DNA from 4 places in the Mesorhizobium sp. M0145 genome. Region 4 is predicted to be linked to each of the others. Evidence: predicted binding sites of a transcription regulator. Region 4 holds the regulator's gene; each other region holds the start of a gene.
What was found. Region 4 encodes PhoB, which activates phosphate uptake and scavenging genes when phosphate is short. Its sites were predicted from a motif close to TGTCATNNANCTGTCAT; they were not measured.

Region 1 (7,421 bases), 380 kb from region 4:
TCGCCGTGCCGGTCGCCAAGGCGTCGCCCGAAGCTTTTCTCGCCTGGCGAACGAGCTTTCCCGGCCTCGTCGCCGGCACCCATCTGAAGGGTGCGGTCGACTACCGCTCGGTCGATTTTTCAAAAGGCCCGGTGCTTTTGATGATGGGTAACGAGCAGCAAGGCCTGCCTGACGAGCTTGCCGCAAGCTGCGACAAACTGCTGCGGATACCGCAGGCCGGCCGCGCCGATTCGCTCAACCTTGCGGTGGCCACCGGCGTCATGCTGTTCGAGATCCGGCGCGGCGCGCTGAAGCTCGGCCCGGAGGATGCCCGATCGTGACGTCCCAAACCGTGAAACTGCAAACTATGAAGTCCTGGAGCCCCTACGCTTTTCTGGTTGTCGCCGCGATAGCGCTCGACCAGTGGCTGAAATATCTGGTCGAGACCGGCCTTGCCTTTCAGGAAAAGCTCGATCTCCTGCCTTTCCTGGCGCTGTACCGCACCTACAACACCGGCATCGCGTTTTCGCTGTTTTCGTCCTTCGGCGACACCGGCCTGGTGGTCGTCGCGGTTGTGGTGGTCGCTTTCGTGCTCTACCTTGCGGCCCGCACGCCGCCGGGCCACCTGCTTGCCCGCATCGGCTTCGCGCTGATCGTCGGCGGCGCGCTCGGCAATCTGATCGACCGCGCTATCTACGGTCATGTCATCGACTATATTCTGTTTCACACGCCGGTCTGGTCCTTCGCGATCTTCAACCTCGCCGATGCCTTCATTTCGGTCGGTGCCGTGCTGGTCGTCTTCGACGAACTCATTGGCTGGCGGCGCGGAGCGTCGAGCGATTGACCTCACTCGCCTGGCGCCGCACATTCTGATCTGCAAGCCCGAGGAGAAAAAATGCCCGAAACCTTCAAAGCCATCCTCGTTTCGCGTGACGCCGAGAAAAACCAGTCAGTCGCGGTGACCGAGCTTACCGAGGCAGACCTGATGGAGGGCGACGTCACTGTCGCGGTCGAGGCGACGACGGTGAACTACAAGGACGGTCTTGCAATTACCGGCAAGGCGCCGGTGATCCGCCGCTGGCCGCTGGTGCCGGGCATCGATTTCGCCGGTACCGTCATCTCGTCTTCCAATCCCGACTGGCGCAAGGGTGAAAAGGTCATATTGAACGGCTGGGGCGTCGGCGAGACGCATTTCGGCGCCTTTGCAGGGCGCGCCCGCGTCAAGAGCGACTGGCTGGTGCCGTTGCCGGACGGCATGAGCCCGCATGATGCGATGGCGGTCGGCACCGCCGGCTACACCGCCATGCTTTGCGTCATCGCGCTGGAGCGCCACGGCATCGTGCCCGATCGCGGCCCGGTGGTGGTGACCGGCGCTGCCGGTGGCGTCGGCTCGGTCGCGGTCTCAATCCTGTCCAGCCTCGGCTATCACGTCATCGCCTCGACCGGCCGCGCTGCCGAAAGCCCCTATCTGATCGACCTCGGCGCCGCGGAAGTGATTTCACGCGACGAGCTCACCCAGCCGGCAAAACCGCTCGCCAAGGAACGCTGGGCCGGCGGCGTCGATGCAGTCGGCAGTCACACGCTGGCCAACGTTCTGTCGATGACCTCCTATGGCGGCGCCGTCGCCGCTTGCGGCCTCGCCGGCGGCATGGACCTGCCGGCAAGCGTCGCCCCCTTCATCCTGCGCGGCGTCTCGCTGCTCGGCATCGATTCGGTGATGGCGCCTAAGGCGGTCCGCCTCGAGGCCTGGCGCCGCATCGGCGCCGATCTCGACCACGCAAAGCTTGCCAGCCTGTCGACGAGCATCGGCTTCGACGGCATCATCGGCGCCGCGCATGACATCGTCGAGGGCAAGATCCGCGGCCGCGTGGTAGTGGATATGTGAGCCCCCAAGGGATAAAAAAGAGCGTGACCGCTAAAATTCGAGCGATCAACCACAACCTTCGATAAGCTCTCTCTGGCAGGAGTTCCGTATGATTGCGGAACCCGGCATCAGAGAGGCGGAACCAGCCGAACGGGCCGACGGGACGGCCCCCGCGGCGCCAGGACGGCAGCTTGTCGCCGCGCCACCGCTGGCGCCGGAACTGCCGGCCTCCAACCGCGAAGGCCTGCCCTTCCTGACGCTCGTCGCCATCGTCGTGCTGGCAGGCTTTTCGCATCTGACCGGGGCGCCGATCTTCATCACCATCGGCCTTTTGGCGACAGCCATCGCCGGGCTCGCCATGCATCTGCGCAACAGGCGCACCGAGCGCCGCGCGGTGGCCCTGCTCGATGCCACGACCGCCCGCAGCCGCGCCGAAATCGAGACGCTGGCCGACCGCATGTGGGAGATGCAGGAGAGCGAGGAGCGCTTTCGCGGGCTGATCGATGCACTCGGCGATCTCGTCCTCCATCGTGACCGCGACGGCCACATTGTCTACGCCAACAAGGTTTTCGCCGACCTTGTCGAAACCGACCAGCGCGACCTTGCCGGCAAGACCCTGGCCGAACTAGGCATCGATGTCGGCATCGTCCCCGACGCCGCGTTTTCCGACCATGAATGCCTGAGTTCCACCGACGTCGCCATTCGCACGCCGGACGGCCCACGCTGGTTCTCTTGGATCGAGCTGTCGGTGCGCGACAAGGACAGCGGCGCCGTTTCGCATCGCGCCATCGCCCGCGACATCACCGCTCGCAAGCGCGCCGAATCCTCGCTGATCACCGCCCGCGAGCGGGCCGAATATGCGAGCCAGGCCAAATCGCGCTTCCTCGCCACCGTCAGCCACGAGATCCGCACGCCGATGAACGGCATCATGGGCATGGCCCGGCTTCTCGCCGACACCAGCCTTTCGCCCGAGCAGCGGACCTATGTCGGCGCCATCTCGACCTCGGCCAGCGCGCTGCTGGCGCTGATCGAGGACCTGCTCGATTACTCCAAGATCGAGGCCGGCCGCTTCGATCCCGAACCGCAGCCGATGTCGGTGCGCGAGATCGCCGACAATGTCGTCGAGCTTTTGGCGGCGCGGGCTTTTGCCAAGGATATCGGCCTCGGCTGTCATGTCGAACCCGACGTGCCGCAGCTGATCACCGCCGACCCCGGCAGGGTCAGGCAGGTGCTGCTCAATCTCATCGGCAACGCCGTCAAGTTCACCGACAGCGGCGGCGTCCTGGCAAGCATCGCCCGCGTCCGCACCGAAACCACCGACCGCATCCGCTTCACCATCACCGACACCGGACCCGGTCTGCGCGAGGAGGACATGGAGCGCATATTCGAGGACTTCGAACAGGCTGACGGCACCTCGACCCGTGCGCATGGCGGTGCCGGCCTCGGTCTCGCCATTTCCAAACGCCTGGTGATCGCCATGGGCGGCACTATCTCTGTGTCGAGCCGGCTTGGCCAGGGGTCCGAATTCGTCTTCGAGATTCCCGCTATTTCCGCCGTCGAGGCGCCGCAGATCCGCCAGGACGCGCTGTCGGGCCGGCATGCGGTGATCGTATCGAAGAACCTGGTCGAGGCCGAAGCCCTCGCCCGCACCATTCGCGCCAATGGCGGCACGGTCGATCTGGCCACCGCCGCCGCCCAGGCCACCCCTTTCGCCGAGAGCTGCGACGTGCTGCTGATTGATGCTGCCATGGAGCAAAGCGACGGCAGGCTGCTCAGGCGCCTGCGCCAGAGCGGATTTGCCGATTGCGAGGCAGTGACGCTGATCGCACCGACCGACCGTGGCATGCTTGGCGAGTTCCGTGCCAATGGTTACGCCACCTTCCTTGCGAGGCCGGTGCGCGGCGAGACATTGCTGCGCGTGCTTTTGACCAGCCACGCGCCGGTCATCGCCGAGCCGCAACTGCAAAAGCGCGGCGCGCAGGCGGGGCACGCCATTGGCGCCCGCCAGCAGGGCCTGTCGGTGCTGATCGCCGAGGACAACGACATCAACGCCATGCTGGCCCGCGCCACGCTGCTGAAGGCCGGGCATCGCGTGAAAGTGGTCGGCAACGGCAAGGCCGCCGTCGAGGCGGTCATCAGCACCGGCCACAAGCACCGTTACGACGTGGTGCTGATGGACTTGCATATGCCTGTCATGGACGGCCTGGACGCCATCGCCGCCATCCGCCGCCATGAGGAGGAGACCGCGGTGCCGCCGGTGCCGATCATGGTGCTGTCGGCCGACAGCCAGGAAAAGACCCGCCACGCCGTGCTCGCTCACGGTGCCAGCGGCTTCGTCACCAAGCCGCTCGACCCCGATGCCCTGGTTCATGCGGTCGAAGGGCAAGCGGCCGCCTGAGGCACAACATAGACGGTTGATAGATTACCCAGCCGACGAAGTATTGCCCGCAGAGGCGTATCACGGTACTGTCACAATCCTGTTGCACCTACACCGTATCCCCGTGCCAAGAGGGATGGCTCGAAGGAGAATCACTCGTGCATACAGTCATGCCGGAATGTGATGCTCGGCCGAACGCCAGCGGGCCTTTGCTCGTCGGCCGGAACGCCGATGCCGTCATAAAAGGCGCATCGCTCGGCCGCATCGGCAATCTCGAAGTGCGGCTCGCCCGCAACGAGGCCGAGATCGCTGCCGCGCAGGAAGTGCGCTACCGGGTGTTCTACGACGAGCTTGGTGCCAGGAAGGACCTGTTCCAGATGCAGGACCGCCGCGATGCCGACCGCTTCGATCCCCTCTGCGACCATCTGCTGGTCTTCGATACTTCGCTTTCCGGCCCCGAGCATCGCCGCATCGTCGGCACCTACCGCCTGCTGCGGCAGGAGATTGCCGCGGCCGCCGGAGGCTTCTATTCCGAAGGTGAATTCGAACTGACCAAGCTGATCGCGCGGCATCCCGGCCAGCGCTTCCTCGAGCTCGGCCGCTCCTGCGTTCTGCCGGAATACCGCTCGAAGCGCACCATCGAGGCGCTGTGGCAAGGCATCTGGGCCTACATCAACCATTACGGCATCGGCGTGATGACCGGCTGCGCGTCGTTCCACGGCACCGTGCCGGCGGCACATGCAGAGGCGCTGACCTATCTTGCCCACCACTGCCGGACGAATTCATCCTGGGACGTGCGTGCCGTCGCCGGGCGCTATTGTTCCATGGATCTGATGCCGATCGAGGCGGTCAATACCAAGGCGGCGATCGCCGCGATGCCGCCACTGGTCAAGGGCTATCTGCGCGTCGGCGCGCGCATTGGCGACGGTTGCGTCATCGACCGTGAATTCTCGACGGTCGACGTGTTCGTGGTGATGCCGGTCAAGGAGATCGGCGCCCGCTACGTCAATTATTATGGCGGAGAAGCGCAGCGGTTTGCGGCCTGAGTAGTGAATAGTGAGTGAATAGTGAATAGTGAATAGTGAATAGTGAATAGTGAATAGAACCTAGCACTGACTGCTGGAGCAGCAATTGACTACTCACCATTCACTACTCACCATTCACTACTAACCATTCACTACTAACCATTCACTATTCACCATTCACCATTCACGCATCCTTCTCAGCCTGCTCGTTGACCGGCCCCGGCTCCACTGGCGCTTCGCTTGCGACATGCTTGGGGCCGCCCTTGGCGACGCCGACCATGGCCGGCCGCAGAACACGCTCGCCGATCGAATAGCCGGGCTGCACGACCTGCACGACCGTGTTGGCCGGTACGTCGGGATTGGGCACCTCGAACATCGCCTGGTGGAAATTCGGATCGAATTTCTCGCCCTCGGGCTCGAGCTTCTTCACGCCGTGGCGTTCCAGCGCCGACAGCATGGCGCGCTCGGTGATCTCGACGCCGTCGATCAGCGCCTTGAAGCCGGCATCGCCCGAAGCCTTGGCCTCCTCCGGGATGGCATCCAGCGCACGGCGCAGATTGTCTGACACCGAAAGCATGTCGCGGGCAAAATTGGCAACCGCATAGGCGCGCGCATCGTGGACGTCGCGGGCGGTGCGGCGACGCAAGTTCTCCATGTCGGCCGCGACGCGCAGCGCGCGATCCTTCAGCTCTTCGTTTTCCTTCAGAAGCCGCACAAGCGCTTCATAGTCGCCGTCGACGCCACCTTCCCTCGGCTCCGCGGCAGCCTCGGTCTTCTCGGCTTCATCGGGCGCGCGTTCGTCTTTTGCCTGGTCGCTCATCGCCGTTTCCCGTCATTTTCGAATGGTGTGGATTTGCGCCCGATATCGAGGTTTAGCGGCCAAAAATCAAGGGGCAAGCGATACTGCAGCCGCTGTCGCTGCTTGATGGCGGACGGCGCAGACCTCTCGATTTTAATTCAAACTTTACCGTACCCGACGGCTTTGCTTGCCGGGACACTACAATGCGGGAACCATTCCTCCCTTGGAAGAGTTTCGAAGCCGACACAGGATTTTGGATGATGCCCCGCAGGAATGGCGAAAAACGCGACGGGCTCGCCGCCGATATCCGGCGCCAGCTCGGCACCGAGGCGACCAAGCGCTTTCTGCGCACCTTGCCGGCCTTCCGCACGGAGTCCGATATTCCCGACCGTCTGAAGGAATTGCTCGACCGCCTGGACGGCGTGGAAGCCAAGGTGGTCGCAGGCGGGCGCCGTCGGTAGACACCATTGCAGGCCGTGCGCCCGGCGACTGCGGCCACCAATTCCTCGCCATCGCGCGACATTTACCCGCAGTAACTTTGCGTGATCGCCGCCTTGCGGCAGCGCCCTGCTCCGCCTATGTTTCATGATGAACATGATTTCCCCCGAAGCTGTGGCAAACAGCAAGCGCGCCTGGTTGAAAATCCTGTCGCGCTATAAAAAGCCCGACAGGCGTCGCAGCGCCGTCGAACTCGCCATCACCCTCATTCCTTTCGCCACGCTGTGGGGATTGTCCTCGGCCGCTTATGCCTATGGCCATTGGTGGGGTCTGGTCCTCATCCTTCCGGCCGCCGGCTTTCTGGTGCGGATCTTCATGATCCAGCACGATTGCGGCCACGGCTCCTTCTTTGCCAATCGCTATGCCGACGACTGGATCGGCCGCGTCCTTGGCGTGCTGACGCTGACGCCCTACGATTGCTGGCGCCGCGCCCACGCAACCCATCACGCCAGCGCCGGCAATCTCGACGAGCGCGGCACCGGCGACATCAAGACACTGACCGTCGCCGAATACCGGCAACTGTCGTGGCGGGGCCGGCTCGCCTATCGCCTCTATCGCCATCCGCTGGTGATGTTCGGCCTTGGCCCGATCTGGATTTTCATTTTCGAGCAGAGACTGCCCTTGGGCATGATGCGGGGCGGCCTCACCCCTTGGGTGTCGTCGATGTCCACCAACCTAGCCATCACGGTCATAGCCGCTCTGCTCATCTGGTTCGTTGGCCCCGGCGCGTTTCTGGTCGTGCATTTGCCGATCGTCATCCTCGCCGGATCGGCCGGCATCTGGCTGTTCTATGTCCAGCATCAGTTCGAAGAGACGGAGTGGACAAAGGACTCCGAGTGGGAATTCCAGCACGCTGCCCTGCACGGTTCGTCCTATTAC
Region 2 (7,421 bases), on a different contig from region 4:
CGGCATGTCGCGCTATTCAATGTACACGGAACGCCGTCTCGACACCGGCCACAAACGCTAAAAAAGGGGACCTTGTCATGGCCATAGAAAACGCCGTCAGCGCGGAAGAGATCAAGGTCAATGCCGCCAAGATGCATATTTCCACCACCGATGTCGCCATCGACATCATCGCCATGCACAAATGGTACGGCGAATTCCATGTGCTGAAGGACATCAATCTAAAGGTGATGCGCGGCGAGCGCATCGTCATCTGCGGCCCGTCGGGCTCCGGCAAATCGACGATGATCCGCTGCATCAACCGACTGGAGGAACACCAGAAGGGCAAGATTATAGTCGACGGCAAGGAACTGACCAACGATCTGAAGAAGATCGACGAGGTGCGCCGCGAGGTCGGCATGGTGTTCCAGCACTTCAACCTGTTCCCGCATCTGACCATTCTGGAAAATTGCACGCTGGCGCCGATCTGGGTGCGCAAGATGCCGCGGAAACAGGCCGAGGAAATCGCCATGCATTTCCTCAAGCGCGTCAAGATCCCGGAACAGGCCAACAAATATCCCGGCCAGCTTTCCGGCGGCCAGCAACAGCGCGTGGCGATCGCCCGCTCGCTGTGCATGAACCCGCGTATCATGCTGTTCGATGAGCCGACCTCGGCTCTCGACCCGGAAATGATCAAGGAAGTGCTAGAGACGATGGTCGGGCTGGCCGAGGAAGGCATGACCATGCTCTGCGTCACCCACGAAATGGGCTTTGCGCGCAAAGTCGCCAACCGGGTGATCTTTATGGATCAGGGTCAGATCGTCGAGCAGAACACGCCGGCCGAGTTCTTCGACCACCCGCGCCATGAGCGCACGAAGCTGTTCCTGTCGCAGATCCTGCACTGATCCTGTACGCCGGTTCGGGACAAGACCGGCGGACCGGGCTCTCTGTCTTGCTGGCTTCGCGCGTATTCGACGAGCGCTGACCGTGCGCCCGGCGTCGCCTAGGCTCGTTCCAGCCGGTGCACCGGCCAGGACGCCATGCAATGGCTGGGGCCAAATTTTCTCTCAAGCTGAGGTGATCTGCCAGACAGCGACGCCGGCAAGGGCGAGACCGGCGGCGCCCTCGATGGCCCGGGAGATGGTTTCGAACAGCCGTGGCTGGCGCGCGAAAAACTGTACAAGCCGTTCCCGAAACACGATCGACAACACGGCGACGCAGGACAGCGTCAGCGCCACGCCGACCATCATGGTGATGGCAAACAGGACGCCCGCTGCCGGAACACCCCTGGACATCGCGAAAGTCATCGCGAAAAGCGTAAGCGGACATGGGATCAGGCCTGCCATGACGCCGACAGCCTCGCCCTCGTGCCTGTGGTGATGGCTGTGGCTCAAAGCGCGCCAGAGCATCCAGACGCCAATGAGGCCGAGCAGCCCGCGACTGATGTGCTCCAGAAGCGGAGCGCGGCCGACGCTGCCCAATGCTATTGAGACCAGTGGCAGCGAGAGAGCCGCAATCAGAACGGCAATCGTCACATGCGTGAACGATAGCGTGATAGATACGAGCAGACCACGCGAGACCTTCGCATCCGAACCGGCAAGATAAGTCGCCAGGACGGCCTTGCTGTGCCCCGGCGTCAGCGCATGGGCAGCCCCGAACACGACGCCCATCGGCAGGAAGGCCACGAACGCCAGCCAATTGCCTCCGGCCGCAAGCAGCTTGATCTGTTCGCCGAGCGTCAGATAGATCGTGCGCTGAAATTCGACGAGCGTCTGGAACATCGGACGAGACTAGCAGAAAATCGGCGAGCGTCAGTGCATGTGGCCGTGGTCATGCGTGTGCTCGTGAGGATGGTCGTTCTCTCCACGTTCCGTTGAAAACCGCACATTCGCCTCAGCCAGGGCCGGCATATGCTGGGATAGTTCGTCCTTCAGCGCTGCGGCGATCTTGTTCGCCGCCGACAGCGGCAGGGTTCCGTCCGCGGCAATTGCGATGTCGGCGTGCAATCTATGACCGATCCAGCGCGCCTTGGCATCGACAATGCGCGCGCCCGGAACATGCTCGGCGGCATGTCGGATTTCGTCCATCACACCGGGTTCGATTCCATCCAGCATGCGGGTCAGCACCGAGCGGGCCGATTGCCAGACGATACCGAAGATCGCAATCGTGATCAGCAGACCGACGATCGGATCGGCCAAGGAAAAGCCGAACCAAACGCCGATGGCTCCGATGACCACGGCAAGGCTGGTAAGTCCATCTGTGCGGGCGTGGTAGCCGTCGGCAATCAGTGCCGCGCTGTTGATTTCGCGACCGACGCGGATACGGAACACGGCAACCGCCTCGTTGCCGAGGAAGCCGACAATACCCGCCGCAGTCAGCCAGCCCAGGTGTGTCACCACTTGTGGATTGATCAGCCTGTCGATGGCTTGGTAGGCAGCGACTACAGCGCTGAACAGGATGATGAGCACGATGATGATGCCGGCCAGATCCTCGACCCGGCCCAAGCCATAGGTGAAGATCCGCGACGGCTTGCGCCGCGCCAGCACGAACGCAATCCATAGCGGGATCGCCGTGGTCGCATCGCCGATGTTATGGATCGTATCGGCCAGCAATGCCACGCTCCCCGACAACGCAACCACGACCATCTGCAATGCCGCGGTGATGGCCAGGATCACGAACGACCATTTGATTGCCCAGATGCCCCGGTCGGTGGTGGCAATTGTCGCGTCGATGACGCCATGGCTGTGACCGTGCGGACCGTGACCGCCGTGATGATGTGCGGCGTGCGAGCCGAGCCCGAGCCATTCCAGAATGGGGGCTACGATGGAATTCATAGATATTTCGCCAGCTGCTTGAGTTCCGCCAGCGAGTTGCCGCCGGTTTCGACGCTGTCCGTCAGGCAATGCTCGATGTGATCGTTGATCAGCTCGCGCTTGGCGCTGCTGATGGCCCTTTCGACGGCATGAAGCTGCTGCGCCAGGTCAACGCAAGGGCGATGCGCCTCGATCATCGCCAGCACCGCCGCAAGGTGGCCTTGCGCGCGCTTCAGGCGCTTTATGATGGAAGGATGCGAGGCGTGGAGGTGATCTGACATGCTTGAGCGTATCCTCCCAGGGAGGATACGCGTCAAGCTCTAAGTCAGCTGTGCACCTTTCGGAGGGGCTTCACCTTGAGCATGGCTTGTTCTATGCCTTTCCCATGAAGAAGCTTGCCCGTTTTCTTGGCCTGCTGGTCGTTGCAGCAGTCCTTGCGGTGGCGCTGGGCACGCTGCTGCCGCGCCCGCTCTGGCCGGCGGCCGTTGCCGATCCGATCGGCACAAGCCACCGTATCCTGGTGCTGCAAAATCCGATCCACACCGACATCGCCATCCCGGTCGACGACGATGTGCGCCGGCGCTTCCATTTCCTGGTCGATGCCGGCATTCCAGCAGACGTGGCGGAGGTCCGCTACATCGTCTTCGGCTGGGGCGGCCGCGCCTTCTATCTGGAGACGCCGACCTGGTCGGAGCTGAAGGCGGTGCCGGTGATGAAGGCGCTGACGGTCGATGCCTCGGCAATGCATGTCGACATTTCCGTCGACATCGCCGAGCCGCATCGCGACGTCGCTGGCTTCGACATCGGCGAGGAGCGGTTTACGGCGCTGCTCGATTACATTGCGGCAAGCTTCCGGCAGGGGCCGAACGGGGCCATCCCGATCGAGAGTGCGGCCTATTCCCGCTTCGATCGGTTCTTCGAAGCCAATGGTCATTTCAACGCGCTGATCGGCTGCAACACCTGGACGGCGGCGGCACTGCGCACGGCCGGGCTGCGCACCGGCTGGTGGAATCCGCTGCCGGCCTCGCTCGGCCTGTCGATGCGGCTTTACAATTGAAGAGGGTTCCGGCTGATCAACGCCGCGATCCTTCGCGCCCCCCTCTGTCCTGCCGGACATCTCCCCACGAGGGGGGAGATTAGCGGCTTCGGCGCCTTGCTAGGTCATGCAACCTTGAAGATTGGCGAAAGCCAATGTGATGGCCAATCTCCCCCCAAGTGGGAGAGATGTCCGGCAGGACAGAGAGGGGTGCTGTCCAGGGCGCTGTCCCTCCAGCCTGTCGTGCGTATCATCGCGCGCCATCGTCCAACGCCCGCCAGCCATAGAGCCAGTCGAGATCGGCGGCGAGTTTTTCGGGCGAGCGCATCGCCAGGAACAGGTTGCGGGCCATCGCCACCGGCCCGGCCGCATGCCAGGCGAGGCGGTTGACGACGCCGCGGCGGGCGACCTGGGCGACGCGCGGCCGCCGCGCCTGTTCCCAGGCGACAAGCGCGCTGCTGAGATCGGCAGGCGAGGTGGCAACGAAACCGGCAAGGGTTACCGCGTCCTCGATCGCCATCGCCGCGCCCTGTGCGGCAAACGGCGTCATCGCATGCGCCGCATCGCCGATCAGCGCGATGCCTTCCGGCGTCGTCCACCGCCGCTGCTCGACGGTGTGGATCGGCCATGCCGTCCATGGCGCGGCCTCGCTCGCCAGACGGACCAGCGCCGGCGCGGTACCGCGCATGGCGCTGGCGAGAATGGCGGGGTCGGCATGCCCCGACCAGCCCTCGGCGATGCGCTCGCCCTTTGTGAAGGCAGCGAGGTTGAAGGCAGTGCCACGGCTGACCGGATAGGCGACCATATGGAAGCCGGAATAGAGGAATGCAGTAACACAATCGGGCGCACCGATCGCCGCAAAGGTTTGTCCAGCGGGGCTGTCGGCGGCCACCGTGGCGCGCCAGGCAAGCTCGCCCGAAAACCGGCTTCTCCGGAAATCGGCTGCGTTGCGGGCAATCGTTTCTCGCACCGACGACCAGACGCCATCGGCGCCGATCAAAAGACAGCCAGCCTCGACCGTGTCGCCATCAGCCGATGCAGTGACGGTAACACCTTTCGATCCGGCTGCGATGTCGGTCACCCGCGCGCCGGCGATCAGATCGATACCGGGCTGCTCCGAAACTCGCTGCATCAGCGCTGACTGCAGATCCGCGCGGTGGGCAACGAGATAGGGCGCTCCCCAGCGCGTTTCGGCCGCCTGGCCAAGCGGTACGCGCGCCAGCTTGCGCAGCGTGGCGGCATCCTTGAGCACGACCGCCTCCGGCCGCACCGCCGTAGCCAGCAGCCGATCGAGTACGCCGAGCTGCCGTAGGATGCGCGTCGCGTTGGGCGAAAGCTGGATACCGGCGCCGGCAGCCTCGAGGTGCTGCGCCTGTTCGAACAGTTTTATCCGATAGCCGCGCTCGGCGAAGGCCAGTGCCGCGGTCAGCCCGGCGACGCCCGCCCCGGCGATGACCACCTGCCGGGACTGCGTTTCCTGCATCAGGCTTGTCGCGAAAGAATCAGGCGGCCTGGTCGAGATAGAGGCAGCCCGGCGGCTGCGTTTCCAACGCCTTCAGCTTCGGCGAATAGCGATAGAGCGTCGAGCAATAGGGGCAGACTTTTTCATTGTCGTCGCCCATGTCGAGAAATACATGCGGGTGGTCGAAAGGCGGATTGGCGCCGGTGCACATGAATTCCTTGACGCCGATGTCGATTGCCGGATAGCCCGCATCGTTCTGGAAATGGGGAATGGAACCGCCTGCCATCGTCGTCTCCTGATCTTGTCGATTGCATCTGGATCATAACCCGTCTCTTTGCAAGATCGATGAAATGAAACTGTCGCAAAAGCCTGTCAGAGGATAAGTTAAGCCGGTTAAGGCTATGGTTGTCGAACGGTGTGGGAAGAGCGGAAACCATGAACGAACTGAAGCCGGTGCAGAACGAATTCATCACCGTCGAGGCGGCGAGCCGCGAAGGCGGCAATCCCGACCGCTTCGTCAACCGCGAGTTTTCCTGGCTGCAATTCAACCGGCGCGTGCTCGAAGAGTCGCTGAACGCCAATCATCCGCTGCTCGAGCGTGTTCGCTTCCTGTCGATATCGGCCGCCAACCTCGATGAGTTCTTCATGGTCCGCGTTGCGGGTCTTGCCGGCCAGGTGCGCGAGGGCATCGTGCTGAAGAGCCCGGATGGGCGCACGCCCGAGCAGCAGCTTGAACAATTGCTGCGCGAGGTCGAGCGCCTGCAGGAGGACCAGCAGAAAAGCCTTTCGGCGCTGATGCTGCTGCTCGACAAGGAAGGCATCGAGAGCATCACCCGCGATGCGCTGAGCAAGGACGAGAAGATCTGGCTCGAGGACCATTTCCAGGAGCAGGTATTTCCGGTGCTGACGCCGCTGTCGATCGACCCGGCGCATCCGTTCCCGTTCATTCCCAATCTCGGTTTCTCGATGGCGTTGCAATTGCGCCACCGTAAGAACGGCGAGGAAATGAGCGCGCTTTTGCGCCTGCCGGTGGCGCTGAGGCGCTTCATCCGCTTGCCGGATCGCAAGCGCCATGTCCGCTTCATCCCGCTCGAGGAGGCGGTCGGCCTTTATATCGGCAAGCTGTTCCCGGGCTACGAGGTCAAGGGTTCCGGCACGTTCCGTATCATCCGCGACAGCGATATCGAGGTCGAGGAAGAGTCCGAGGATCTGGTGCGCCTGTTCGAGACGGCGCTGAAGCGCCGCCGCCGCGGCTCGGTTATCCGGATCGAATTCGACCGGCTGATGCCGCCCGAACTGCGCGACTTCGTCGCCGGCGAGCTTGGCGTTTCGGCAAGCCGGATCAGCGTGCTCACCGGTCCGCTGGCGCTCAGCCAGATCTCGGAGATCGTCGCCGTCGCCCGCGACGATCTGAAGTTCACGCCCTACAATCCGCGCTTCCCCGAGCGCATCCGCGAGCATGGCGGCGATTGTTTTGCGGCGATCCGCGAGAAGGACATCATCGTCCACCACCCCTACGAATCCTTCGACGTCGTGGTGCAGTTCCTGCGTCAGGCGATGGCCGATCCAGAAGTGGTAGCGATCAAGCAGACGCTCTATCGCACCTCCAACGACAGCCCGATCGTACGCGCTTTGGTCGACGCCGCCGAGGCCGGCAAGTCGGTGACAGCGCTGGTCGAGCTCAAGGCGCGTTTCGACGAAGAAGCCAACATCCGCTGGGCCCGCGACCTCGAGCGAGCCGGCGTCCAGGTCGTCTTCGGCTTCCTCGAACTGAAGACCCATTCGAAAATGTCGCTGGTCGTGCGGCGCGAGGATGGCAGGCTGCGCAATTACGTGCATCTCGGCACCGGCAACTACCACCCGGTCACCGCGCGCATCTACACCGACCTGTCCTTCTTCACCACCGCCCCGACGATCGCGCGCGATGTCGCCCAGCTGTTCAACTTCATCACCGGCTATGCCGAACCGGCCGAGCAGATGCGGCTGGCCATATCGCCGTTCACGTTGCGCGACCGCATCCTCAAGCACATTTCGGACGAGATCAGCCACGCGCTGGAGGGCAGGCCCGCCCGCATCTGGATGAAGATGAACGCCTTGGTCGATCCGATCGTCATCGATGCCCTCTATGATGCCA
Region 3 (7,421 bases), on a different contig from region 4:
TGTCCTGCAGCCCGGCAGCCTTGACCGCCTCGACGATGCCCAGCGCCATGCCGTCATTGTTGGCATAGAAGCCGATCAGATCGGGGTGCTGCTGCAGGATGTTGGTGGCCGCGTCGTAGGAGGTCTGACGATCCCAGTTGCCGGGGACGCTGGCCACGACCTCGAACTTGCCGGCTTCGGTGATGGTGGTCTTGAAGCCGTCGGTGCGCTGGACGGCGGCGTAGACGCCGGCCTGGCCTTCGACGATGGCGACCTTGCCGCCATCCGGCCGGTTCTTGATGAACCATTTGGCGACGCGCACGCCGTTGTCGCGCTGGACATTGCCGACATAGTGCTCAGCCTGCGGGATGACCGCGTCGTTGACGTTGACCACCGGCACATTGGCTGCCTTGGCCTGTTCCATGATCGGCTGCAGGTTGGAGTCGGTCTGCGGCGAAACGAGCAGCACGTTGTAGCCTTGCGTGACCAGGCCTTCGGCGATGGTGAGCTGGCCGAGCTGGTCGCCCTCGCTCTGCGCCGCCTGGTAGACCACGGGCACGCCGGTGCGGTCGCCGAACGACTTGTAGCCCTCTCCCAGCGAGCGCCAGTATTCGTTGGTCAGCGTCTTGGAGACCGCACCCGCCTTGGTGCCCTCGGGCAGCTTGGGGAAGGCCCCGAACTTGGCCTCGAGCTGCGACCAGTCGATGCGATCCTTCTCGGTGTCGGAATTGAGCGGCGCGAGGTCCGCGGAAAACGACGAGCCTATAGACAGCGCCATCAGGGCAGCGGTGGCGGTGGCAAGCAGAAATTTCATGGTCTTTCCTCCCTGGTTGAAAACGGTGATGGCGCCGGAGCTTCAGCTGTCCGGGCCGAGCATGGCTTCCTGGATAATGGCTTGCGACGCGATCGCGTCCTGACGGTCGACGGCGGCTAACATGCGGTTGTCCCCGTCCAGCCGATCGACGACGCGCAGCATGCGCTTGACAGTCGCGATGTTGACTTCGCATTCGTGGATCGGGTCGAGCCCGGTCATATCGGGAAACGTGTCGAAGTAGATGGCGCCGGCGTAGCCGTCGCGGCCGATCTGCCTGAGCAGCTCGATCGTCTGCAGCGTATGCACGGCACCGACCATCAAGCCGTCGTCGCGCTTGGCGTAGCCATCGTTGAGGTGCACGCCGAGCAGCTTGCTGTGGCGTGCCACGAGGGCGGCGGCGAAAGCCGGCTGCTCGTCGGCATAGAGCACATGGGCGAAATCGAGCGTCACGCCGAGATTGGGCAGGCCGATCTCGCGGATCGCCAGCAATGTCGTCGCCGCATCCGGCATCAGGCTGTAGGAGCGCGGCTCGTTGGGTTTGTATTCAAGGCTGATTTGGCAGCCCGGATCATGCGCCGCAACTTCACGAATGCCATCGATTTCGTGTTGCCAGAGCGCTGCGTAGTCCGCCTGGAAGGCATAGTCGAAGCCATCCTGCCCGAGCCACAAGGTCATCAGGCTGGCGCCGGCCTCGCGCGCGGCGTCGATCCCGGCCTTGGTCAGGTCGATGGCCTCGCGGCGAACGGAAGGATCCGGGTTGGTGAAGGCGCCGAGCTTGAAGGCCGGGTTGGAGTAGTAGCGCATGGCGAAACCATTGATGGAAAGCCCGATATCGCCGAGTTTGCGCGCTATTTCCGCAGGCTTTTCATCGACATGGTCGGGGAAGTTGAGGTCGAGATCGGTCAACTCCGCAACCTTCGCCGCACGTGCCGCCATTTGCAGCATGGACGGTTTGCCGACAAGATCGGGCCACTCGGCCTGTGGCCGCGAGGCAAAGGAATTGAGGCGGGTGGCGAAACGATAGGCTGTCATCGGGGACCTTTCATTGTCATAACTTTACATTAGAACTATTATTTGTAAAGTTGTTAATTGCTCGCTCGGCGACGACGAATTCGCCATACCCAGGCCAGTTGCGACCACGAGGGACAAGCAAGCCCGGCACTGTCACGCAAGTATCATGTTCGCGTCCTAGATCGCTTCTCCGAAGGCTTTCGCGGCATCCTCGATGCGACGCGGCGCTTTTTCGGGCCCCGGCAGCTTTGTCACAAAGAGGATTTCCATGAAAAACCTGCACCGAACCGCGTCCCTCGCCGTCGCGCTGGCGATGTTCACCGCCTTGACTCCGGCCTTGGCAGAAAATGCCGCGACCGTCGGCGGCGTCAGCTTCGTCAACAAAGGCTTGGTCGGTGTCGGCCGCATCCCGGCCAGCCAGAAGGACAAGTTCGGCGAGACGTTTGGCTCCGGCTCAGGGATGTCGATCGATGCTGCCGGCTGGACGCATGGCGCCGACGGCTACAAGGGCTCGTTGTGGCTGTTGCCGGATCGCGGCTACAATGTCGTCGGTACTACCGACTACCGGCCGCGCCTCAACACGATTGCCATCGAGTTCGCCCCGATCGCGCCGGGTGCAGTGCCAGCCGCCGGCCAGGAACAGTCGGGCCTCAGGGCGACGCTTGCCGACACCATGCTTTTGACCGACGACAAGGGCGCCGACGCAACCGGGCTCGATCCGCTCAACGGCGTGCGTGCCGCGACCGACGACATGCCGATCCTGCCCGAAGCCAACGGCAAGCTCGCGCTCGATAACGAAGCGATCGCACGGCTGCCCGACGGCACGATGTTCATCTCGGACGAATACGGTCCGAACATCTACCGCTTCTCCGCCGATGGGCGTCTGATGTCGGCAACGCAGCCGCCGGCGGCGCTTGTCCCGATGCGTCACGGGACGCCAAACTTTGCTTCCAACAATCCGGGACCTGGCGCGGCAGACCCCGATCCGAAGGATCCCGAAACCGGCCGTCAGAACAACCAGGGCCTCGAAGGCATGGCGCTGACGCCGGACGGCAAGTTCCTGATTGCCGTGCTGCAGTCGGCACCCAGACAAGATGGCGGCGATTCCGCCTCGACGCGCCAGAACACGCGCGCGCTGGTCTACGATGCCTCGGATCCCGGCCAGCTCAAGCTCGCGCATGAATATGTCGTGCCGCTGCCGGTGTTCACCGATGCCAAGGGCAAAACCAAGATCGCCGCGCAGAGTGAAATCGTGGCGCTGTCGGACAAGACCTTCCTGATGCTGGCGCGCGACAGCGGCAACGGCCAGGGGCTGAAGGGCGACACCTCGCTCCATCGCGAGATCAGCGTCGTCGATGTGTCGGCGGCAACCGATATCGCCGGCACAGAGTTCGACAAGGACAAGCCGCTGGCGCCCAAGGGTGAGCTCGATCCATCGGTGACGCCGGCCAAGCTGACGCCGTTCATCGACATCAACGACAAGAGCGAGCTCGGCCGCTTCGGGTTGCACAATGGCGCGCCCAACGACCGCAACAACCTTTCGGAGAAATGGGAGGCGATGTCGGTGGTGAGCGTCCTCGATCCGAAGCTGCCCGACGACTATTTCCTGTTCGTCGCCAATGACAATGACTTCCTCACGCAGGACGGCTTCCAGGTCGGCGCGGCCTACAAGGCCGAGGATGGCGCCGATGTCGACACCATGTTCCTGGTCTATCAGGTCACGCTCCCAGGCCTCGCCAAGAAGTAGCGGCACCCATACAGGCGGAGGCGCCGAGCGCGTCCGCCTGAGCTGGCGCGATTGAGCGGTCGTGCCCCTTCAGTTGCGGCTCGCCCGCGCAAGGACGGTGTCCTAAGCATCGCAAAACCTGCGACTGACGATCCAGTCGAAGGCACTTACCTCAACATCTCCGCGTCCCTTGGCACGCCTGCATCGATCGGCTCGGCCGTCCTGTTTGACACGGCGGCGATCTTCCCGGCGGCCGACAGGTTCGGGCGCACGAAGACCGGCACGACGCCATCGACGCGGCTGTAGAGGTCGATAATGTCCTGATTCATGAAGCGCACACAGCCGGAGGAAGCGTTCTTCCCAATGGAGTCCCACTCCGGCGTGCCGTGCAGCCTATACATCGTGTCCTTGCCGTCACGGAAGAGATACAGCGCGCGGGCACCAAGCGGGCTCTGCGGGCCGGGCGGCATGCCGTCCTTGTATTTCGCCAGTTCCGGCCGGCGTTGGATCATTTCCGGCGGCGGCGTCCAGACCGGCCACTTCTTCCTCGCCTGAACCACGGCGCTGCCGGTCCATCCGAAACCGGCCTTGCCGAGGCTGACGCCATAGCGAATTGCCTTGCCGCCGTCGCGCACCAGATAGAGGAAGTGCTCGGAAGTATCGACGACGATCGTGCCGGGTTTTTCTCCAGTCGGGTCGGCCACGATTTGACGCACGAATTTCGGATCGACCTTGGCTACCGGGATTGCCGGCAGTTGATAGCCCTCGTCGATGCGCGCGGCATACATGCTTGCGGCATCGCCGAGGGCCGGATCGCTTGGTGCCGCGGGCACCGGCGGCGCCGCCACGTCCGTCGTGGTGCACGACGAAAGAGCCACGGAGGCCGCGCCCAGAGCGGATGCACCAAGAAAGGCGCGCCGGTTCAGGCGCTCAAAAAACAACGGAATATCGGACATGAGCCCCCCGGCTTGCCCTGAGATCCAGGAAAATGCGGCCCCACGCGTGCGGGATCAATATACGATTCCGAAAGGTTTGAGAAATGCTTAGATCAAGGCACGCCAGGCGGAATTTACAGCGCCGCATCGACCTCTCTCGCTAAATCGGCAATCATTGCGGACTCAGACAAGCCTTCGCCGAGTTGCCTGCCATGGACGACAACATGCCCCCGCGCCGGCAGACCGGCGACCTCACCAGTGGGCCTATCCCGCGCACCCTTTTGCTGTTTGCCCTGCCGGTGCTCGGCTCCAATGTGCTGCAGTCGCTCAACGGCTCGATAAATGCCGTGTGGGTCGGCCGTTTCCTCGGTGAAGCGGCGCTGACCGCCACGTCCAATGCCAACCTCGTGCTGTTTCTCATCCTCGGCACCGTCTTCGGCATCGGCATGGCGGCGACCATCCTGGTCGCACAATCCGTCGGCGCTCGTGACCTGCCCGAAGCCCGGCGCATCGTCGGCACCAGCGCCACCTTCTTCTTCCTCGTCTCGGTGGTGTTCGCGGTCTGCGGCTGGATCTGGGTCGATGCGATCCTCGATGCGCTCGGCACGCCGGCCGATGCGTTGCCGCTGGCGCGCTCCTATCTGCGCATCATCTTCCTCGCCGTGCCGATGATGAACCTGCTGTCCTTCGTCATGACGGTGCTGCGCGGCGCCGGCGATTCGCGCACGCCTTTCCTGTTCATGGCGCTGGCCGTCGTGCTCGACGTCGTTTTGAACCCGTTGCTCATCCTCGGCATCGGCCCGTTCCCCGAACTCGGCATCGCCGGCTCGGCCGCGTCGACGCTGATCGGCCAGACGGTAAGCGTGGTTGCCATCCTGATCGTGCTTTATGCGCGCAAGCACCCGCTGCGGCTGGCCGGCGCCAATCTCGTTCTGCTGCGGCCGGACCCGGCGCTGCTGCGCATTGTCGTCTTCAAGGGCGTGCCGATGGGCCTGCAGATGATCGTCGTTTCGGCCGCGGCGCTGACGGTGATGGGCATGGTCAACTCGTACGGCTCGCAGGTCGCGGCTGCCTACGGCATAGCCGCACAGCTCTGGACCTATATCCAGATGCCGGCGCTCGCCATCGGCGCCGCGGTGTCGTCCATGGCGGCGCAAAATGTCGGCGCCAGGCGCTGGGACCGGATTGGACGCATCGCCGCCTCCGGCGTCGGCTTCAACCTTGTGCTCACCGGCATGCTCGTCGCGCTGCTGTTCGTATTCGATCGCGCGGTGCTCAGCCTCTTCCTTGGCAGCGACAGTGCAGCAATCGAGATCGCCACTCACATCAACAAGATCGCGTCGTGGTCCTTCATCCTGTTCGGCATCACCATCGTGCTCTTCGCCACCGTGCGTGCCACCGGCGCGGTGATGCCGCCGCTGATCATCCTGGTGATCTCGGTGCTGCTGGTGCGCACCAGCTTCGCCTATTTCTTCCGAAGCGTGATCGGCGAGGAAGCTCTGTGGTGGAGCTTTCCGGCTGGCTCTATAACCTCGCTCGTGCTGGCCGCGACCTATTACCGCTTCGGCCGCTGGCGCAGCCTGCACATGATCGAGAGCCGGCCGGCTGCCGGCGAACCGCCGGATACCGGCCTCGGCGTACCGCGCCAGCGCGCGCATCTTTCGCCCGAGACACCGAACGGCTGAAAGGTCGGCTCAGCGCGCGTATTTCGCGCCAAACCCGAGAGCGACCAGGGAAAAGACGACAATCATGCCGGCAAAGGCCAGGCTTGCCACGGTCGCACCTGCCACCGTCGACAGAACGCCGATGCCGATGACCGGCAGCGCCGCAAAAACAGCAGATGAAGAAGGCCGAGACGACTTCGGCGCGCCGGTCCGCCGGCGCGATCTCGTTCACCACTTGCAAGCCGCCGCGATAGCCGAGCGCTGCCGCCCCGCCGCACAAGGCGGTCCCGGCAATCATTATGGCCATCGAGGCGAAGACCTGCGCCGCAACGACCAGTGCGACGGTTGGGATCATCAGCGCAAGTGCCGCGAACATCGCGGCTCGGCTCGAAAGACGTGCCGTCGCTACAATGGTGGCGGCCGTCACGATTGCCAATTCAAAGAACAGAGCGCCGGCTTCGGCATGGTTGGTTACCTGCAGTTGCTGCGCCAAAATGCTCGGTGCGAGTGCTGCATAAAAGCCGACCAGCGCCATTGCGCCAAAGCCGGTCACCGCCGGCGCAACGAAACTTGCGCGGATGTCATCGGGCACGGAAAGCCGCGGTCGCATCGAAACGTCAGCCAGTTTCCCCGGCCGCGAAACGGTTTCCCGCGTGCGCCAGACCAGCAGGGTTACAGTCGCGAGCATCGCCAGGTAGACGACGAATGTCAGCCTGAGCGGCCAGGGCGCGTATTCGGCGAGCAACCCGGCCCCCAGCGCACCGAGGCCGAGGCCGAGAAAATTGGTGCTGGTGGCAATCGTCGCCGCCTGTGACTTGTCGTCGGTCGGGAGCAATTCGGCGAGCCAGGCGGTGCCGGTGCCCGCGCCAACGCCGATTCCCAGTCCGCTCAGAATTCGGGCGATATCGAGCCAGGCGACATTTTCGGCGAAGAGGAAAACCACCGCGCTGACGACGGCCACCGCCATCCCGGCCAATGCCATTGGACGGCGCCCGATGACATCGGACACACGCCCTAACATCAGAAGCGCTGCCAGATTGCCGATGACATAGACGGCGTAGACCAGCGTCAAAGTGATCTGCGAGAAGCCGAAGAGCTGCTTGTAGATGATGTAAAGCGGCGTCAGCGCCGTGCTGCCGGCGAAAAGAGCCGCAATCATGGCGGCCACGGCGGCCGCTGCAGCGCGGCCGCCGAGTTCGTGATCGCGCGTCATGACTTGAGCGTGAGCTGTCATTTTTTCGACCTTTTGCTGTTCGGGATCTGACATCCTAACGCCTTTTTCGCGTCAGCCG
Region 4 (7,421 bases):
CAGGAAATGCACCTGCGCAAAACCCATGACCACGCCGATCAGGCCTTCGGCGGAACCGACCGACAGGTCGATATTGCGCATGACGATAACCAGCACCATTCCGGCGGCCATTATGGCCACGGCGGAAGTCTGCACCGACAGGTTCCAGAGATTGCGTGGCGTCAGGAAGGTCCGGCTGTCGAAGTCGAACGGATTGACGCCGAGCCGTACGCTGGAAATGACATGCAGGCCGACCCAGATGACCAGCAGCGCGCCGATCATGCCGAGCATGCGCGTGTCGAGTTCGGTTGCCTTGAGAAATCGGGCAACGATGCCGAGCTCGGATTCCCGTGCCCGGTCTGCCGTGCTGTCTACCGGCGTGTTGGGCGTCGTGTCGGTCATGATGTTTCTCCCGCCGGGTTGCCGTCTGCCGCGGATGCCGGAAGCAGCCTAGAAGTTATCCGCCGGAAGCGGAAAAACAACTCTTGTTGAAAAAACGCCGCGGCGAGCGGCCGCGGCGTTCGGACTTCTCGGAAACGTCGGCTCAGTTGCAGACTGCAACAGCGCTAGCCGTCACGCCGGCGCAGACCTCTTCTTTCTTGATCCAGCCGGCGTCGATGACGACGTTGAGGTTGTCCTTGGTGATGGCGACCGGGGTCAGGAACAGCGACTTGACGGTATTGCCGCCGGGCGTGGTGAAATCCTTCACGCCGGCAATGTCGGTCATCTGCTTGCCGTCGGCCAGTTGCGAGGCGATCTCGGCGGCATTCTTGCCGAGCTCGCGCGCATCCTTCCACACCGACACGGTCTGTGTGCCGAGCGCGATGCGGTTCAGCGCGGCGTGGTCGCCGTCCTGGCCCGAAACCGGAACCGATCCGGCCAGCCCTTGCGCCGTCAGCGCGGCGACGACGCCGCCGGCAGTGCCGTCATTAGCGGCGACTACGGCATCGACCTTGTTGTCGTTGGCGGTCAGGAACTGTTCCATGTTCTTCTGAGCGTTGGCCGGCAGCCAGCCGTCCGTATAGGCCTCGCCGACATTCTTGATCTTGCCGCCGTCGATGGCCTCCTTCAGCACCTCCATCGAACCGGCAAACAGGAAATCGGCATTCGGATCGGAACCCGAACCCTTGATGAAGACGTAGTTGCCTTCCGGCTTCACCTTGAAGACTTCGCGGGCCTGCATGCGGCCGACTTCCTTGTTGTCGAAGGTCAGATAGAACACGTCCTTGTTCTCGATCAGCCGGTCATAGCCGACGACCGGGATGCCTTCGTCCAGTGCCTTTTGCACGGCCGGCCCGATGGCCGAGGCGTCCTGCGCCAGGATGATCAGTGCGTTGGCGCCCTGCGAGATCAGGCTCTCGACGTCGGTGAGCTGCTTGCCGGGGTTGGACTGTGCGTCGGCGGAAATATACTTGTCGCCTGCGGCCTCGATGGCCGCCTTCATTGCGGCCTCGTCGGTCTTCCAGCGCTCTTCCTGGAAGTTCGACCAGGAAACGCCGATGACCTTGTCTTTAGCCTGCGCCACCGACGCCAGCGCCAGCGTCATGGCGACACCCGCCAGAATGGCGGTCGTGAATTTCTTCATCATATCCTCCCTGCGCCGCGTACGGCGTGACCAATTGGCTCAAAGACCAGCTTAGAAGCTCTAATTTTTTCGAGCCTCGAAAAAATACTGGCCCGATCTCCGGCTGCTGTCAACATCGATTCTGATGGATTTTGATGACTCTGCGAGTTTTTTCGAGCGTCGGAATAAACGATGACAGCGCCACCTGCATCTGACACTATTTGCCTGCATCCGACACTATTTGTCGGACATTACCGACGGCTTCCGGTTCATGAGCGGCCGCGGCAACCGGGAGGAAAGCAAAACAATGTCGGTCGGAATCCGCCATGACGATTTGCGCCGGCGCAACCGGGCGATGGTGATCTCGGCGGTGCGCCGGGCCGGCCAGCCATCGCGTACTGAGATCGCAGCTACCACCGGCCTCAGTCATTCGACCATATCGGCGATCTCTTCCGACCTGATACGGGAAGGCATCCTCGCCGAGAGCAAGGCAAGCGAGCCCGTTTCGTTGAAACGCGGTCGTCCGCAGGTCGGCCTCGCCCTCAACCCGGAAGCGGCGGCGGTGCTGACCGTGGTGTTGTCGCTGAATTTCCTGTCGGCCGCCATTATCGACTATACGGGACAGGTGGTCGCCGAGGAACAGCGCCGGCTGGACACGCTGACCATGCCGCGCGACGAGCTGATCCGTGAATGCATGGCCATCGTCCGGCGCCGGCTGCAGGATCCAGACCTTGACGTCCGCAGTGTCGCCCGCATCGCCCTGGCGATTCAGGGCATTACCGACTCCCCTGCACGCGCCATGCTGTGGTCGCCGATCACGCCGCAGACCGACATCGCCTTTGCCGACATGCTGGAGGACGAATTCGGCATCCCGGCAACGGTGGAGAACGACTGCAACATGATGGCGGTGGCTTTGCGCTGGCGCAATCCGGATCGCTATCGCGACGACTTCATCGCCATCCTGCTTTCGCATGGCATCGGCATGGGGCTGGTGCTGAAGGGCGAACTGTTCACCGGGACGCATTCCTCGGGCGGCGAATTTGGCCACATGATCCATCGTCCGGGCGGCGCGCTCTGCCGTTGCGGGCGGCGCGGCTGCATCGAGGCCTATGCCGGCAACTACGCCATCTGGCGCAACGCCAGGCAGATGAGCGAAGACAGCGAACCGGTCGCCGACGTCAGCGACGCCGACATGCGAGCACTGGCGGCCCAGGCGCGCGAGAAAGATGGGCCGGAACGCGAGGCCTACCGCAAGGCCGGCGAAGCGCTGGGTTTCGGTCTCGGCTCGCTGTTCGCGCTGATCGATCCGGCACCGGTCGCGATGGTCGGCGCCAGTGCCGCCGCCTTCGATCTGATCGAGCCGGCCTTGCGGAAGGCAATCGCCCAGACCGCCGGCGGCCAGCATTCAGGCTCGATCTCCTTCGATACAGAGCCGAACGAATTGCCGCTGATCCGCGAAGGCTGCGCGATGCGGGCGTTAAGCTTCGTCGACCAGGAGATTTTCGCGCCGGGCGCGCAAATGAGGCCCAGCGTCAGAAAGAACGTAGCCTGACCAGGCGGGTCAATCTTCCCTGATCGCATAGCCGGCACCGCGGATGGTGCGGATGACATCCGGCATCCGGCCGTTGTTGACGGCTTTGCGCAGCCGCCCGACATGCACGTCGACGGTGCGTTCGTCGATGTAGATTGTCTCGCCCCAGACATTATCGAGTAACTGGCTGCGCGAGAAGACACGGCCCGGATGCCGCATCATGAACTCGAGCAGCCGGAATTCGGTCGGCCCGAGCCTGATTTCGCTCTTCTTGCGATAGACCCTGTGCGATTCGCGATCGAGCACGATGTCGCCGACCTTCAGCACGCTGGACAGCACTTCCGGCTTGGCGCGCCGCAGCAGCGCCTTGACCCTGGCCATGAATTCCGGTGTCGAAAACGGTTTGACCAGATAGTCGTCGGCGCCGGTCGAAAGACCGCGCACCCGGTCGCTCTCCTCGCCGCGCGCGGTCAGCATGATGATCGGCAGCCGCTCGGTTTCGGGGCGCACCCGCAACCGACGACAGAGCTCGATGCCGGAAACCGCTGGTATCATCCAGTCGAGCACCAAAAGGTCGGGCACATTCTCCTGCAAACGGATCTCGGCTTCGTCGCCGCGTGTCACCACCTCGACCTGGTAGCCTTCGGATTCGAGATTGTAGCGGAGCAGCACACCCAACGGCTCCTCGTCCTCCACCACCATTATGCGTGGTGCGATCATCGGCTGGGCACCCCCATCATGTCACCGGTGCGGACATTGTCGTTTCGTCCTGCTTCGGACGATTGACCGGCAATTGCTCGCCGGTCAGCACATAATACGCATTTTCGGCGATGTTGGTGACATGGTCGCCGATCCGCTCCAGATTCTTGGCGCAGAACAGCAGGTGCGTGCAAGCGGTGATGTTGCGCGGATCTTCCATCATGTAGGTCAAGAGCTCGCGGAACACGGACGTGTATTTGACGTCGATGCGCTCGTCGGCGGCACGCAGCTTGGCCAACGCGGCCGCATCGCCTGCAGCATATTCCTCGATGACACCCTGCACCTGGATGAGAACCAGCTGCGCCATCGCGTCGATGGAATGCGACAGGTCCCGCGGCGTGGCGCTGAGGCCGACCGCACTCACGCGCTTGGCGATATTCTTGGCAAGGTCGCCGATGCGTTCGAGGTCGCCCGCCATGCGGATCGCTCCGACCACATGGCGAAGATCGTGGGCCATCGGCTGGCGTTTGGCGATCAGGGTGATGGCGCGGTCGTCCAGTTCGCGTTGACGCGCATCCATGATGGCGTCGTCGGAAACGACGCGTTGCGCCAGCACGTTGTCGGAATTCAACAGGGCCTTGGTCGCCCCGCCGACCATCGAACCGGCGAGGTCGGCCATGTCGCGGATCAGCTTGCTGATCTGCTCGAGATCCTCGTCGAAAGAAGCGACTGTGTGTTCGCCCATGATCCTGTCCTCAAATGCATGATCGGAATGGCTCAGCCGAAGCGGCCAGTGATGTAGTCCTGCGTGCGCTTCTCGCGGGGCGACGTGAAGATCTTCTCGGTCCGGTCGAACTCGACCAGTTCACCCAGATACATGAAGGCGGTCTGGCGCGACACGCGCGCCGCCTGCTGCATGTTGTGGGTGACGATGACGATCGTGTAGTCGGCTTGCAATTCGTCGATCAGTTCCTCGATCTTGGCAGTCGACAGCGGGTCGAGCGCCGAAGCCGGTTCGTCGAGCAGAATGACTTCCGGCTTCACCGCCACGGTGCGGGCGATACAGAGCCGCTGCTGCTGGCCGCCGGACAGGCTCAAGCCGCTGGCGTTGAGCTTGTCCTTGACCTCGCTCCACAGCGCGGCGCGCTTCAACGCCTGTTCGACGCGGCCGTCCATCTCGGACTTGCCGAGGTTCTCGTAGAGCCTGACGCCGAAGGCGATGTTCTCGTAGATCGACATCGGGAACGGCGTCGGCTTCTGGAACACCATGCCGATCTTGGTCCTGAGGAGGTTGAGATCCTGCGACCGGTCGAGAATGTTCTTGCCGTCGAGCAGCACCTGGCCCTCGGCCGTCTGTTTTGGGTAGAGCTCATAGATGCGGTTGAACACACGCAGCAGCGTCGATTTCCCGCAACCCGAAGGGCCGATGAAGGCCGTGACGCTGCGCTCGGGCAGCGACAGGCTGATGTCCTTCAGCGCCTTGCTCTGGCCGTAGTAGAAGTTGAGGTTCTTGACCTCGATCTTCGTCTTCTCGGCTACCGTTTCGGCCATCGTCATGTCTGGGGACAACATCTGTGTCATCTGTCCTCTCTGCGTCCGGTAAGGCTGCGGGCGAGGATGCTCAAGCCCAGAACCGTCAGGGTGATTATGAGTGCGCCGGTCCACGCCAGTTGCTGCCATTCCTCGTAAGGGCTGAGAGCGAACTGGAAGATGGTCACCGGCAGGCTGGCCATCGGCGCGTTGATATTGCTGCTCCAGAACTGGTTGTTGAGCGCGGTGAAGAGCAGCGGCGCCGTCTCGCCGGAAATGCGTGCTATCGCCAGCAATATGCCGGTGACGATGCCGGACAATCCGGCGCGGTAGGCGACCGAACGGATCACCACCCAGCGTGGCGCGCCGATCGCGGCACCGGCTTCACGCAACGCGTTCGGCACCAGGCTGAGCATGTCTTCAGTGGTGCGCACGACCACCGGAATGACCAGGATGGCAAGCGCAACTGCGCCGGCAATGGCCGAGAAATGTCCCATTGGCCGCACCATCAGCTCATAGACAAACAAGCCGATGATGATCGACGGCGCCGACAACAGGATGTCGTTGATGAAGCGGACGACGGTGGTGATGCGCGAAAAGCGTCCATACTCGGCCATGTAGGTCCCCGCCAGCACGCCGATCGGCGTGCCGACGACAACGGCGATGATCGTCATCAGCAGGCTGCCCGCGATGGCATTGAGCAGGCCGCCGGCCTCGCCCGGTGGTGGCGTCATCTCGGTGAAGACCGCGAACGAAAGCCCGGCTGTGCCCTTATAGACTAGTGCGCCGAGGATGAGCGCCAGCCAGGCAAGCCCGATGCCGGCGGCGACGACGCAAAGCGCCATCATCACCGAATTCCTGGCTTTGCGGCGGCTGTGGAGCGATGAGGATGTCGACATCGGTCAGGCTCCCGTACGGGCGTCGATCCGCATCAGCATATAGCGGGCGGCGGCAAGGATCAGGAAGGTGATGACGAAGAGGATCAGGCCGAGCGAAACCAGCGAGGAGGTGTAGAGGTCGCCGTCGGCCTCGGTGAATTCATTGGCGATGGTCGCCGAGATCGTCGTGCCCGGCGCGAACAGGGAGGCACTGATGCGGTGGGCGTTGCCGATGACGAAGGTCACCGCCATGGTCTCGCCGAGCGCCCGGCCGAGGCCAAGCATGACGCCGCCCATGATGCCGATGCGGGTATAGGGAATGACCACGCGCCGGGTCACTTCCCAGGTCGTGCAACCGATGCCGTAGGCCGATTCCTTCAGCACCGCCGGCACCGTATCGAAGACATCCTTGGTGATCGAGGTGATGAAGGGCAACACCATGATGGCGAGGATCAGCGCCGAGGTCAGAAGGCCGATGCCGTAAGGAGGGCCGGCGAAAAGGCTGGATAGTCCCGGCACGCCATGGAAGATGTTGATGATGAAGGGCTGTATCGTCGTCTGCAGGAATGGCGCGAACACGAACAGGCCCCAGATGCCGTAGATGATCGAAGGAATGCCGGCCAACAGCTCGACCGCTATGCCGATCGGGCGCCTGAGCGGGCGCGGGCAGAGCTCGGTGAGAAAGATTGCAATGCCGATGCCGATCGGAACCGCGATCAGGATGGCAATGGCCGCCGTCACCAGCGTGCCGTAGATCGGCGCCAGTGCGCCAAATTTTTCCGTAACAGGATTCCAGCTCTCAGTCGTCAGGAAAGAAAAACCGAACGACGACAGCGCCTGCCATGAGCCGGCAAACAGCGAGATCGCGACACCGCCGAGGATGACCAGCACAAGAATTGCGGAAGCGCGGGTGAGTCCGCGGAATATGGCATCTGTGAGCGCGAAGCGCCGCACCGTAGCTTCCCTGGCCCGGGCTGCTGCAGATGATGGCATGGCATCGGAAGCGATGGTCATTGGGTCCTCGCGATTAAAGGCAACAGGGAGGGCGCCATCGACGCCCTCCCTGGAGGAGATTACATAGCCGAGTAGAGCGGCTTGCCGTCGTCGCCGACGACTTCCTTGGCCCACATGGCCTTGACGCTCTCAACCACCTTGTCGGGCATCGGAACGTAGTCCAGCTCGCCGGCCATCTCGTCGCCCTTGTCGTATGCCCAGGCGAAGAATTTGAGCGCTTCGCCGG

Region 1: a site for PhoB is predicted at 4,311-4,327, ahead of olsB (l-ornithine N(alpha)-acyltransferase). Genes of this name have one in related genera too.
Region 2: a site for PhoB is predicted at 5,634-5,650, ahead of NKJ28_RS17380 (RNA degradosome polyphosphate kinase). Genes of this name have one in related genera too.
Region 3: a site for PhoB is predicted at 1,956-1,972, ahead of NKJ28_RS18290 (esterase-like activity of phytase family protein). Genes of this name have one in related genera too.

What each region holds. Positions count from the first base shown of each region.
Region 1 is NZ_JAMYTK010000001.1:375,903-383,323, forward strand. Features, by position in the region: gene NKJ28_RS01940 (TrmH family RNA methyltransferase) at 1-320, shown strand, start outside; gene lspA (signal peptidase II) at 347-823, shown strand; gene acuI (acrylyl-CoA reductase (NADPH)) at 875-1,864, shown strand; gene NKJ28_RS01955 (response regulator) at 1,953-4,241, shown strand; gene olsB (l-ornithine N(alpha)-acyltransferase) at 4,391-5,266, shown strand; gene grpE (nucleotide exchange factor GrpE) at 5,430-6,065, opposite strand; gene NKJ28_RS01970 (hypothetical protein) at 6,302-6,505, shown strand; gene NKJ28_RS01975 (fatty acid desaturase) at 6,633-7,421, shown strand, end outside.
Region 2 is NZ_JAMYTK010000011.1:50,739-58,159, forward strand. Features, by position in the region: gene NKJ28_RS17340 (amino acid ABC transporter permease) at 1-61, shown strand, start outside; gene NKJ28_RS17345 (amino acid ABC transporter ATP-binding protein) at 132-881, shown strand; gene NKJ28_RS17350 (HoxN/HupN/NixA family nickel/cobalt transporter) at 1,044-1,757, opposite strand; gene NKJ28_RS17355 (cation diffusion facilitator family transporter) at 1,788-2,810, opposite strand; gene NKJ28_RS17360 (metal-sensing transcriptional repressor) at 2,807-3,070, opposite strand; gene NKJ28_RS17365 (TIGR02117 family protein) at 3,175-3,846, shown strand; gene NKJ28_RS17370 (FAD-dependent monooxygenase) at 4,076-5,308, opposite strand; gene NKJ28_RS17375 (zinc-finger domain-containing protein) at 5,328-5,573, opposite strand; gene NKJ28_RS17380 (RNA degradosome polyphosphate kinase) at 5,723-7,421, shown strand, end outside.
Region 3 is NZ_JAMYTK010000012.1:44,535-51,955, reverse strand. Features, by position in the region: gene NKJ28_RS18300 (sugar ABC transporter substrate-binding protein) at 1-793, opposite strand, end outside; gene NKJ28_RS18295 (TIM barrel protein) at 836-1,825, opposite strand; gene NKJ28_RS18290 (esterase-like activity of phytase family protein) at 2,073-3,551, shown strand; gene NKJ28_RS18285 (L,D-transpeptidase) at 3,698-4,486, opposite strand; gene NKJ28_RS18280 (MATE family efflux transporter) at 4,678-6,150, shown strand; partial or broken gene NKJ28_RS18275 (MFS transporter) at 6,347-7,288, opposite strand.
Region 4 is NZ_JAMYTK010000001.1:752,720-760,140, forward strand. Features, by position in the region: gene NKJ28_RS03780 (sugar ABC transporter permease) at 1-381, opposite strand, end outside; gene xylF (D-xylose ABC transporter substrate-binding protein) at 524-1,564, opposite strand; gene NKJ28_RS03790 (ROK family protein) at 1,851-3,095, shown strand; gene phoB (phosphate regulon transcriptional regulator PhoB) at 3,105-3,794, opposite strand; gene phoU (phosphate signaling complex protein PhoU) at 3,811-4,518, opposite strand; gene pstB (phosphate ABC transporter ATP-binding protein PstB) at 4,551-5,354, opposite strand; gene pstA (phosphate ABC transporter permease PstA) at 5,351-6,202, opposite strand; gene pstC (phosphate ABC transporter permease subunit PstC) at 6,206-7,195, opposite strand; gene pstS (phosphate ABC transporter substrate-binding protein PstS) at 7,255-7,421, opposite strand, start outside.